3 regions of the Kitasatospora sp. NPDC004614 genome follow, and region 1 is predicted to be linked to each of the others. Evidence: riboswitches for the same ligand, from Rfam matches in the RefSeq annotation. Region 1 holds a riboswitch; each other region holds the start of a gene.
The links. Region 1 has a riboswitch for cyclic di-AMP ahead of ACFYST_RS09820 (NlpC/P60 family protein). Riboswitches for the same ligand answer to the same signal wherever they lie in the genome.
Positions count from the first base shown of each region.

Region 2: it holds a riboswitch for cyclic di-AMP, as region 1 does, so the genes downstream of both, ACFYST_RS11910 (peptidoglycan DD-metalloendopeptidase family protein) here and ACFYST_RS09820 (NlpC/P60 family protein) in region 1, are expected to answer to the same signal.
Region 3: it holds a riboswitch for cyclic di-AMP, as region 1 does, so the genes downstream of both, ACFYST_RS14085 (transglycosylase family protein) here and ACFYST_RS09820 (NlpC/P60 family protein) in region 1, are expected to answer to the same signal.

Region 1 covers NZ_JBIALR010000003.1:81,470-85,292, forward strand. The annotation lists gene ACFYST_RS09815 (NlpC/P60 family protein) at 1-428, opposite strand, end outside; gene ACFYST_RS09820 (NlpC/P60 family protein) at 641-1,711, opposite strand; cyclic di-AMP (ydaO/yuaA leader) riboswitch at 1,722-1,904, opposite strand; gene ACFYST_RS09825 (NlpC/P60 family protein) at 2,241-3,275, opposite strand; gene ACFYST_RS09830 (NYN domain-containing protein) at 3,459-3,823, opposite strand, start outside.
Region 2 covers NZ_JBIALR010000003.1:541,967-545,789, reverse strand. The annotation lists gene ACFYST_RS11920 (PP2C family protein-serine/threonine phosphatase) at 1-752, shown strand, start outside; gene ACFYST_RS11915 (hypothetical protein) at 1,140-1,334, shown strand; cyclic di-AMP (ydaO/yuaA leader) riboswitch at 1,705-1,859, shown strand; gene ACFYST_RS11910 (peptidoglycan DD-metalloendopeptidase family protein) at 1,865-2,845, shown strand; tRNA gene ACFYST_RS11905 (tRNA-Gly) at 3,003-3,076, opposite strand; tRNA gene ACFYST_RS11900 (tRNA-Pro) at 3,226-3,299, shown strand; gene tig (trigger factor) at 3,504-3,823, shown strand, end outside.
Region 3 covers NZ_JBIALR010000005.1:52,900-56,722, forward strand. The annotation lists gene ACFYST_RS14080 (CapA family protein) at 1-652, shown strand, start outside; gene ACFYST_RS14085 (transglycosylase family protein) at 675-1,826, opposite strand; cyclic di-AMP (ydaO/yuaA leader) riboswitch at 1,830-1,996, opposite strand; gene ACFYST_RS14090 (MFS transporter) at 2,395-3,642, shown strand; gene ACFYST_RS14095 (MFS transporter) at 3,752-3,823, shown strand, end outside.

The DNA.
Region 1 (3,823 bases):
CGGGCGGTGGCCTGGCCGAGCGAGCGGGCGCCGGCCAGGTAGGACGCCGGGTCGTTGTCGAGCATCAGCCGCAGCGTGGGGTCGAGGCCCTGGGCGCGGTACTGGGCGGCGACCACCGCCCCGAGGTCGGCGCGCAGCCGGTTGAGGTCGTCCTGCCCGGCGGCGACCTGGGTCAGCAGGACGCCGGCCTCGCGCTGCAGCCGTTTCTGCTGTTCCTGGGCGGCGTTGTACTTCTCGGAGGCCTGCTCGGCCTCGTCGTACAGCTGGTCGACCTGCGCCTTGACGTCGGCGCGGTCCGGCGGGTCGGCCGGAGTGGCGGCGGCCGGGGCGACGCCGAGATGGATCACGCCCGTCGCGGCGGCGGTGAGCGCCAGGGCTCGGGCGAGGCGTTGGACACCGGGCAGTGGGGGGCGACGGTGCACTGGCACGTGCGACGACTCCGTTCCTGCGCTCCGGCCTCCGCCGCCGCCCGCGGATCGGACGGCCGTCCGCACGGGGGGCCGGGGCAGAGGTTAGCGAGTCGGACGGATCCAGTCCAAACCCTGACAACTTCGAATATTCGACCGCGAATCGGACACCGGAACGAGAGCGGCCCGGCACCCCCTGTGCGGGGTGCCGAGCCGAAGGCTCCGCGCGGCCGTCAGATCCGGACGATCTTGGTGATCGGCATGACGGTCGCCGACTCGTAGCGGACCTGCGCGCCGGTGTGCGGGGCGTGCACGATCTGCCCGTTTCCGACGTACATGCCGACGTGGTGCTGGTCGCCGTAGTAGATGATCAGGTCACCCGGACGGGCGTTGGCGATGTTGGTGCCGATGCTGGTGCCGGCGCCCGCCTGGGCCTGCGAGGTGCGCGGGATGGAGACACCCGCCTGGGCGTACGCCCACTGCATCAGACCGGAGCAGTCGAAGGTGCTCGGGCCGGCCGCGCCGTAGGAGTACCAGCTGCCCAGCTTGGACAGCGCGGCGTTCATCGCGGCACCCGCGTAGCCGGCCGGTGCCTGCGCCGGCGGGGCGCCGAGGTCGGTGCGGGTGTTGTCGCGGGAGGCGCGCTCGGCCTGGGTGCGGGAGTCGCTGGCGGCCTTGGCCTCGGCCGCCGCGAGATCGTCGCGCTCCTTCTGGGTGAGCGTGTTGAGCAGCTCCTGCGCCTTGGCCAGCTTGGACTGGACGTCTTCCTTGTCGGCCTTGAGGGCCTTCGTGGTGGTGTCCAGTTCGGCGAGCTTCTGCGCGGCCTCCTCGCGCTGCCCGTCGAGCTTGGCCTGCTCGGCCTTGAAGCTCTTGAGCAGGTCGGCCTGGGTGGCGCCGACCGTGTTCAGCGTTCCGGCCTGCCCGAGGAAGCTGTCCGGGTTGCTGGAGAGCATCAGCTGCATGGTCTGCGGCATGCCGCCGTTGCGGTACTGCTCGGCGGCGATCGTCGCCAGGCTGTCCTGAACGGTGGTCACCTGCTCCTGCTGGCGGGCCAGCTGGTCCTGCAGTTGGGTGACCTGCTTCTGCAGGTTCTGCTGCTTCTCGACGGAGGCGTTGAGCGCCTCGGTCTTCACCTCGGCCTGCTCGTTGAGCTGGTCGACCTGCGCCTTGACCTGGTCCTTGGTGGGCGCCGGGTCGGCGTGCGCGCCGGTCTGGGCGGACAGCGCGACGGCGGTGGCGGCAGCGGCAGTGAGAATCGAGACCCGGGCACGGCCGACGGGCTTGGGACGGCGATGGGACGCCACGAAGGCGGACTCCTTCTTCCTCACACCGCCTACCGGGTGAGCTGACGGGTTCGGGCCGGAAGAGACGCCCTACAGCGCCTCACCGGCCGCTCTCGCGGCCGACCTGGCGCCGATTCACCCCGGGGGAACGTGGTTCCCCGGCTCCGTTCGACAGCAACCCCCACAGGGGTATCCCCGTCGGCGGATCTCGTTCTGACGATCCACCCGCTGTGTCACGGACTCGGCGGCGACCTCCGCCGTCGCCCCCCTTGGGCGATCGACTCTGCGGTGGTCGAACTATGACCCTAGTAACCGATCCGTGATCCGTTCAAATCCTTGTCGGAAAAAAATCTGAATCTGAGTCAATTTCGATTACGAAACTGACCGAACGTAAGGGATCCGTTGCGCAGTGCGTAGCATTTCCCGCCGTTCGCCAGGGAAACGCGACGCCCGGACGTGTTCGAGATCACAGCAGGATCTCGACCCGCCCGGGCGTGTCACGGCGTGTCAATTGTCGCCCTGGCGGGCGTATGTCCGGTTTGCCGGACTGTCAGACCCGACGGATGGTCGAGATCGGCATCGCGTCGACCTTCATGGTCTTCACCACGTCACCGGTGTGCGGCGCGTGCACCACCATGCCGTTGCCGATGTACATGCCGACGTGGTGCCGGTCGCCGTAGTAGACCACCAGGTCACCGGGCTGGGCGTTGTGCCAGTCGGTGCCGACGCTGGCGCCGTAGCTGCCCTGCGCCTGCGAGGTGCGCGGCAGCGAGACGCCGGCCTGCGCGTACGCCCACACCATCAGGCCGGAGCAGTCGAAGGTGCTCGGGCCGGTCGCACCCCACACGTACGGCGCACCGCGCTTGTCGAGCGCCCGCTGCACCGCGACCCCGGCGTAGCCGGCGGCCTTCGGCAGGGTGGCCGGGTCGACCCGGTCGGCACTGCGCGAGGCGGCGCCGTCGCCGCGCACGATCGAGGCACGGTCGGCGGCGGAGAGCTGGTTGAGCAGGTTCTGCGCCTGCTCCAGCTTGGTCCTGACCTCGTTCTTGGCGTCGTTGAGCGCCTGGGTGGAGTTGTCCAGCTCCTTCAGGACGTCCGCCGCTTCCTGCTTCTGCTGGTTCAGCCGGCGCTGCTGGTCCTGCAGTGACTTCAGGGTCTCGGCCTGGGTGCTGGCCGCCTGGTCGAAGGAGGACGCCTTGTCCAGGTACTTGTCCGGGTCGGCGGAGAGCATCAGCTGCATCGACGGGTCGACGCCCGCGTGCCGGTACTGGTCGCCGGCCACCGCCGCGAGCCCGGAGGACAGCTCGTTCAGCTGGTCCTGGCTGCGGGCCAGCTGGTCCTGCAGCTGGTCGGCCTGCTTGCGGAGCTGGTCGGCCTGCTCCTTGGCGCCGTTGTACTTCTCGGCCGCCTGCTCCTGCTCCTCCATGAGCTTGTCGACCTGCGCCTTGACTTCGTCCTTGTTCGGCTGAGCCGGCGCGGCGTGCGCACTCACCTGGGCCGACAGGGCGACCGCGGTCGCGGCGGCAGCGGTGAGCACGGTCACCCGGGCGCGACTCGGCTGCTTGGGACGGCGGTGGGAGGCCAAGGCGGTGCTCCTTCTTCCTCTGGACTCACCCGTTAGAGCGATAGTCCGGAATATAGGTTTGACGCCAGACCCTAGTGAAGTCCCTGCCTCCGCGTCCACTCCCGGGGGGCTCCCGGATTCACTTCTCCGCCCCTCTTCACCACACCGACACACTCCGGACGCCCCAACACCGCTGAGTGCCCGTCAACTGCGCGACAGGCGGTTCAGCAGCAGAACCGAGGCCACCGGGCGGGCGCCGGCCTTGCGCACCCCGTCCGCGACCTCCTTGTCGGCGGACACCACCACCACCGGCCGGCCCTGCGGCTCGGCCCGCACCAGGCGGCGGATCAGCTCGTCCGCGGTCTCCCCGGTCCGGCTGAACCGGACCCGGACGCCACGCGGCGGGGCCATGATCACCGGCACGTCCAGGTCCTGGCCGTCGAACACGCAGGTCACCTCGGCCTGGGTCCGCTGGGCCAGCATCGCCAGACCGCCCAGCAGCCTCAACCGCTGCTGCTCCAGCGGCAGTTGCGGGTAGCCGGTCTTGGTCACGTTGTAGCCGTCCACCA
Region 2 (3,823 bases), 460 kb from region 1:
GCCGGATCGGCGTGCCCTGGCGCGGCGGCTCCACCATGCTGTTCGACCTGCGCGAGCGGATCCGGATCCAGGGCCGGGTCCCGGAACTGCCCGACGGCTGGCACACCGACACCGCGCTGCGCCCGGCCGGCGGCCAGTCCTTCTCCGGCGACTTCATGGTCGCCGCCCGCACCGGCCCCGGCGGACGGATGCTGGAAGCCGTCCTCGCCGACGTCTCCGGCAAGGGCATGGACGCCGGTAGCCGCGCCCTGCTGCTCTCCGGCGCCTTCGGCGGCCTGCTCGGCTCGCTGCCCGCCCACGACTTCCTGCCCGCCGCCAACGGCTACCTCCTGCGGCAGGACTGGGCGGAGGGCTTCGCCACCGCCGTCCATCTGGTGGTCGACCTGGACACCGGCGAGTACGAACTGCTCTCCGCGGGGCACCTGCCCGGCATGCACCGTCTCGCGGGCGCCGGGTACTGGGAGGTCAAGGAGGCCGAGGGCCCGCTGCTCGGCGTCTACGACGAGGCCAAGTTCGAGGGGGTGCGCGGCACCCTCGGCCCCGGCGACGTCCTGATGCTGTGCACCGACGGCATGGTGGAGATCCCCGGCCGCGACCTCGCCGAGGGCATGGACCGGCTGATGGGCGAGGCCGACCGGCTGGTCGCCACCGCCCCGGGGTCGATCCGGCCCGGCTCCGCGGTCCGGCTGATCGACACCGTCGCCAAGCACGTCAACGACGACCGCGCGGTGCTGCTGGTCTGGCGCCGCTGAACTTCCGTCCGGTGCAGACGCGGTGAGCGCGGACTGTCCACGGAGTGTCAAACCCGGACGTTGATCTTCGGCCAATTCCGGTACGCGGCCCGAGCCGGGCGGCGATGTTGGATCTGCCTGCCGGTTTGCCGCGCAGGCCAGCACGGACCACCGCCCGCCGACGGGGTGTCAGAACCCGTCCGCTATCGTCGCGGTCGGCGAAAATCAGTCCTGCCAGGCGGGTTCGGGCACCGAGCGACCGGGCAAGTCCTTTACGCACTCAGCACGAGCGACCACACTGAGTCCGGATGGAGTGGTGGGGACACGGGGGGCAGGGGCCGGTTTCCGCCTGGGAGCCAACGCCGGCTTCCACCGAACCCCCGCCATGAATCGAGGAAGTGAGTCCCGGTGGCCTTCTCCGTCTCCGCGCTTGTCCTGTTCGGCATCATCGTCGCGATCTTCATTCGCAACAAGCAGCTGAAGACCGGGCACGCCATCGTCGCCGCCCTGTTCGGCTTCATGCTGAGCCAGTCGACCATGGCCGGCCCGATCCAGCAGTTCCTCACCTCGGTCTCCAAGGCCATCGCGTCGATCGCGGGCTGACGGCCTGTCGGCTCCCCGGCGGCACGCCACGACGGGCGGGAGACACCCCCGCGCCGTCCATTCGGCCTGCCCACGGTGACCAGGCTCACCCGCGACGTCACGCCAGGTCCGCGCCCGAACGCGCACGGTGGCCGAAGTCGCCCACCGTGCGGGGTTCGTACGCGCACTGTCATGATCGCGTACGCGCACCGCAGCAGGGTGTCGGCACAGCGTGACCTGGTGGATCGTCAGCCCCTTCCCGACCCAGGGAGCGGGGCCGATCGGCGTTTGCCAGCCTCACGGGCCGTGGGATTTGCTTCCTCCGCAGCCCGGCCAGTGACCGGGCGGGCCACCGGACGGAACGCCTAGTCCTGCCGTCGTCCGGTGCCGACCAGATACCACGCCACGGCAGGAGCGGGGGAACCACAGGTAAGTCGCCGGGCCCGGAAACCACCGGGAACGGCTTGGGGTGAAGCCGCAGTCCCTGCGGCCGGGCAACTCTCGCCCGAACCCGACAGCTCACCTCGCAGGCGTCGGAGAGGAACGCCTTCATGTCCGCTCAGGGCAAGCACCGCAAGCCGAGCCTGGCCACCATCGCCCGGATCGCCATCGCCACCGGTGTGGCCGGCGCCGCGATCGGCCTCCCGGTCACCGCCGCCTCCGCGCACACCGCCACCGAGCAGGCCGGCAGCCACCCGTCCACGGTCTCGGTGGACGCCACCCCCGTCGCCGACCAGGCCGCCGCCCCGCACAGCTACCGGGTCGCCTCCGGCGACACCCTGTCCAAGATCGCCGCCGCGCAGCACGTCGACGGTGGCTGGCAGAAGCTGTACCAGGACAACCGCTCCGTGGTCGGTGGCAACCCCGACCTGATCTTCCCGGGCCAGAAGCTGGCCATCAACGGCCAGGCCGCCGCCCCCGCGCAGGCCCCGGCCGCCAAGTCCACCTCCACGGACACCGCCACCGCGCCGAAGGTCGCCGTCAAGAAGGCCGACACCGCGAAGCCGGCCACCACCGGCACCGTCAAGGCCCAGCCCGTGGCCCCGGCCCCGCAGGCGGCGCCCCCGGTCGCCACCACGGCCACCACCGCTTCCCCGGCCGCCGTTCCGGCCGCCGCGAGCAACAGCTCCACCTACGTCGCCCCGGCGCCGGGCAAGGTCACCACCGGTTACAAGGTCGCCGGCTCCAACTGGTCCTCCGGCTACCACACCGGCATCGACTTCCCGGTCGCCACCGGCACCAGCCTCAAGGCCATCGCCAACGGCACCGTGGTCTCCGCCGGCAACGGCGGTGCCTACGGCAACCAGGTCGTCATCAAGCTGGCCGACGGCAAGTACGCCCAGTACGCCCACCTCTCCTCGATCTCCGTCTCGGCCGGCCAGTCCGTGACGGCGGGTCAGCAGATCGGTCTCTCCGGCGCCACCGGCAACGTGACCGGCCCGCACCTGCACTTCGAGATCCGCACCACCCCGGACTACGGCTCCGACATCGACCCCGTCGCCTACCTGGCGGCCCACGGCGTCAACGTCTGATCCACGCCTCACCCCCCGAAGGCCCCGCGCAGTCCGCTGCGCGGGGCCTTCGGGCTTTCCGGCGCCCTTGCGCGGGCGAACGCCCCCCGGCCATGCGGCGCGGGCCGACCAACGGCAACGGCCCCGACTGCGTTGGCAGTCGGGGCCGTTGGCCTTGTGGAGCGGGTGACGAGAATCGAACTCGCGTGACCAGTTTGGAAGACTGGGGCTCTACCATTGAGCTACACCCGCAAAGGCGTACCCGCACCGCGTCGCGGTGGCGAGGACTGGATCAGGGTACCTGGTCGAGCCGGTGGATTGCACACTCCTTCCGCGCTGTCGGCTCGCGAATATCGCCCCGGTCGGAGGCGGCCCGACGTGTACTCTTCTGCTCGGCACCACGGGGTGTGGCGCAGGTTGGTAGCGCGTCCGCTTTGGGAGCGGAAGGCCGTCGGTTCGAATCCGGTCACCCCGACCGTGCGGCAGGGTCTCGTCCGTGGGCGGGGCCCTGTTGTCGTTGTGGGGCGCGGCCGCCCCGGCCCCGCTCCGCCGTGCACCCGGTGCCGGGCGCAGTCACTTTCGTGGTACCGGTAGGATGGACCGCTGGCGGTAGTACGGACAGCATTGCAGCCCCAACCGCCTATCGCCCTGACCGCAAGCCCCCCTAGGAGACCCCACCGTGAAGAGCGCCGTCGAGACTCTGAACCCGACCCGGGTTCGACTCACCGTCGAGGTGCCCTTCGAGGAGCTCAAGCCCAGCCTCGACGCGGCGTACAAGAAGATCAACCAGCAGGTCACCGTTCCGGGCTTCCGCAAGGGCAAGATCCCGAACCGGGTCATCGACCAGCGCTTCGGCCGTGGCGCGGTGCTGGAGGAGGCCGTCAACGACGCGCTTCCGCGCTTCTACACGCAGGCCGTCGACGAGGGCCAGATCGATGTGCTGGGCCAGCCGGACATCACCGACATCGCCGGTGTCGAGAACCTGGCCGACGGCGGTGA
Region 3 (3,823 bases), on a different contig from region 1:
CGCCGACACCCTCGCCGCCAAGGCCAACTCCCCGATTCCGCTGATCGGCATCGGCAAGGACACGGCCGAAGCCTTCGCGCCCCACATCGCCGACGTGCGCGGAACAAAGGTCGCCGTCCTGGCGGCGAGCCAGGTCGACGAAATCACCAACCAGAAGTGGCGGGCCGGCGAGCACAAGGCCGGCATCGCCTCCGCGTTCGACGAGAAGGCCCTGCTGCGCGCCGTCACCGAGGCCAAGGCGCAGGCGCCCGTGGTACTGGTCTACCTGCACTGGGGCGAGGAAGGCGTGGCCTGCCCGACCGCCGCGCAGACCGCACTCGCCAAGAAGCTCGCCACGGCCGGCGCCACCGCCGTGGTCGGCACCCACGCCCACACCATGCTCGGCGCGGGCATGCTCGGGAACACCTACGTGGCGTACGGCTTCGGCAACTTCCTCTGGTACGGCACCTCGAACTACACCGCCTCCGACGAAACCGGCGTCACCACACTCACCATCAGCACCGACGGACGCGTCACCGGAGAAATGTTCACCCCCGCCCACATCGACGGCCGGGGCGTGCCCGTCCCGCAGACCGGCAGCGCGGCGAAGGCCGCCCAGCAGCGCCGCGACGGCCTGCGCGGCTGCACCGGACTGGCCGCCGTCCCGAAGTGACGGCGGCTCGACCGGGCGGCCGTCAGCCCAGGTTCAGCACCTGGCCCGGGTGGATCAGGTCCGGGTTCTCGCCCACCACCTGCTGGTTGCTCTGGTAGAGACCGCTCCAGCCGCCGTTCAGCTCGTGGCTGCGGGCGATCTTCGCCAGCGTGTCGCCCGGGCCGACGGTGTACGGCTGCGGGGACGGGGTCGCGGCGGACGGGGATTCGGCGGGCGCGGGTGCGCTGCCGGGCGTGGAGGCGCTCGGGGGCGGCGTGGTGGTGGCCGGGTCGGGGGTGGTGGGCTGCTGGGTGCCGCCGTGGCCGTCCTGACCCTGACCCTGGCCCTGGTCGTTGCCGTGGCCTGTGCCGTTGCCGTTCTCGGCGCCGTTCCCGTTGCCGTTGCCGTTGCCGTTCTGGTTGTCGGACGGTGTGGTCGGATTCGGGCTCGGGTTGGTGCTCGGGTCGGTCGACGGCGCAGTCGGCGTAGTCGGAGTGGTCGGGGTGGCCGGGCTTTCCGGGGTGGGGGCCGGGGACGGCGTGGCCGCAGGCGGCTGGGGGTGCGTCAGCTGTATGTAGCGCTCGTACAGGCTCTGGTGGCTGGTCCAGAACCAACCGCCGTTCTTCTCGTACCAGTACACGTGGTACACCGGGTCGTAGCCGGGCAGGCCGGAGAACACCGGAGTGGCGTTCTGCGGGGCGACGGTGCCGTCCGAGGCGGTGTTGACGGCCGCGATGCCGCGGGCGCCGCGCAGCGCACCCGATTCGTCCGCCGAGTCGTTGTTGTCCACCACGCCGGGGGCGCTGACCGTGCGCAGGCCCGCCGTGTCGGCGCAGGACACCCACGGCTGCGGGCCTTCGGTGGCCAGGATCCGTTCGGCGACCGCGATCTGCTGGCTGCGGGTGGCTCCGCTGGGCAGCTCGGCGTACCGGGTACCGCCGTAGTCGATCCAGCGCTGGGCGGTGATCTGGAGGCCGCCGTACAGGCCGTTGCCCGAGTCGGAACTCCAGTTGCCGCCGCTCTCGCAGTCGGCGACCCGGTCCCAGACCGTGCTGGGGGCGGCCTGCGCACCCGTCACAGCGAGCAGCGGCAGGGCGAGGCCGACGCCGGCGACGCCGGCTGCGGCGATCGCCCGCTCGGCGGCTTTCTCCGCCTGGCTCTGCCGACGGTGGCGCCCGGAACCCGTGAAGAGCATGCCAGATCCTCTCCGCACGCCTGCGAGGTGAGCTGTCGGGTTCGGACCGGAGGGAGGCCCGGCCGCCGTGTGCCGGCGGGAGCCGGTGCGGCGGCTTCACCCCTAGCCGTGGGGGCGGCGACGTACCTGGTTCCCCCGTCCCTGTCCAAGGGTTGTGGTGGTCGACCCGGCAACGCGGCGGACAGGGTTCGGCGTTGCCGCGTGCGGGGCCCGGCGGTGCGGGCCGGACCGAGCCTAATCACTCGAACGGAGCAATCACAAGCTCATCGCGGCTGTATTACGGCCGAGTTGCGCCGCCCGGGCGGTCGGGCGGTCGGGTGATCCGGCGGTCCGATGGTCGGGTGCGAAAGTCTGGCCGATCGGTGGGATTGGGGGAGCGGGGGGAGGGAAGGCGGACGGTCCCGCTTAAGCGCTTGGAAGCTGGGTGGTCATCAAATGCCGTGACATTAAAGCGAGTTGAGCGAGATCTGGGCATTGCAGGCGTTGCGGATAAATCGCGCGACAGCTGCTTCGGGAGCTTCCTACCATCGCGGTGATCGCTGTTCCCCGACCCGCTGTGGAGGTGCCCGTGGCTGTGCTGATTCCCGAAGTGCTCCGGGTGGAGCGCCAGTTCGCCCGTCTGTTCGTCGGCCAGTCGCTGTCCGTCCTGGGCGACAGGGTGTCGTTCGTCGCGCTGCCGTTCGCCGTGCTGTCGATCGGCGGGTCGGCCGCCGATGTCGGCCTGGTGGCTTCGGCGGGCCTGCTGCCGACGCTGGTGTTCATGCTGATCGGCGGCGTGTGGGCGGACCGGATGCCAAGACAGCGGATCATGCTGGCCTCCGATCTGGTGCGGTGCGTGGTCCAGGCGGCCGTCGCGGTGTTGCTGCTCACCGGGACGGCCCGGGTCGGGGTGCTGGCACTGCTGATGGTGGTGTTCGGGGTGGCGGACGCTTTCTTCCTGCCCGCCTCCACCGGGCTGATCCCGCTGCTGGTGTCCGGTGAACGGCTGAGCGAGGCCAATGCCTTGCGCGGGCTCGTCCACTCGGTGGGGTTGGTGATCGGCCCGGTGCTGGCTGGCGCGCTGGTCGCCCTTGCCGGGCCCGGCGGTGCCCTGATGGTGGATGCCGCGAGCTTCGCGGCCAGCGCCGCCGTGCTGGCGAGACTCGGTGCGGTGGGCGGGCGGGCCAGTGCGGAGCAGGCCGAGCGACTCGGGTTCCTGGCCGAACTCCGGGTCGGCTGGCGGCAGGTGCGAGAACGGGCCTGGGTGTGGTCGGGCATGCTCGCGATCGCGGTGTACCACGTGGTGGTGCTGCCCTCGGTGTTCGTGCTCGGCCCGGTCCTGGCGGATCGCGAGTGGGGCGGGGCCGGCGCCTGGGCCGTGGTGGTCACCGCCTTCGGCCTCGGCTCGATCGTTGGCGACGTCTGCGCCTACCGCCTGAAACCGGCCCGGCCGATGGCGGTGGCGGCCGTCGGGATGGCGATTGCCTCCTGCCAGGCACTGATCATCGGATCCGGCGCTCCGGTCGCGGTGATCGCCCTGCTGGAGGCCTGCACCGGAGTCGGCGTCTCGCTGTGCTTCGTGCTGTGGGAGACCTCACTCCAGGTGCACATACCCGAGCAGGTGCTGTCCCGGGTCAGCTCCTACGACCACCTGATCTCGGTGGCGCTGATGCCACTCGGCCTGGTGCTCGCAGGCCCGCTCGCGGACGGGATCGGCGTGCACCGAACGCTGTTCGGCATGACCGCGCTGGGAGTGCCCGCCGCCCTCCTCCTGCTCGCGCTGCCGACCGTCCGGAAGCTGCCCGCACGACCACAGGTGGACGCACCTATCCAGTAATCCACGAAAGAGTGGAATATGCTTTTCGTGCACGCCGCTCGGTCAACGCCGGCGGAGCACCGCACCACGCACCACGTTCCACGCATCACGCACCACCCGGGAGCCGCCCATGTCCGTCGAGGCCCAGCGCCCGCTGCCACCCCGGGCAGCCGCGCCGACCACTGCTCCGCCCGCCACCCCG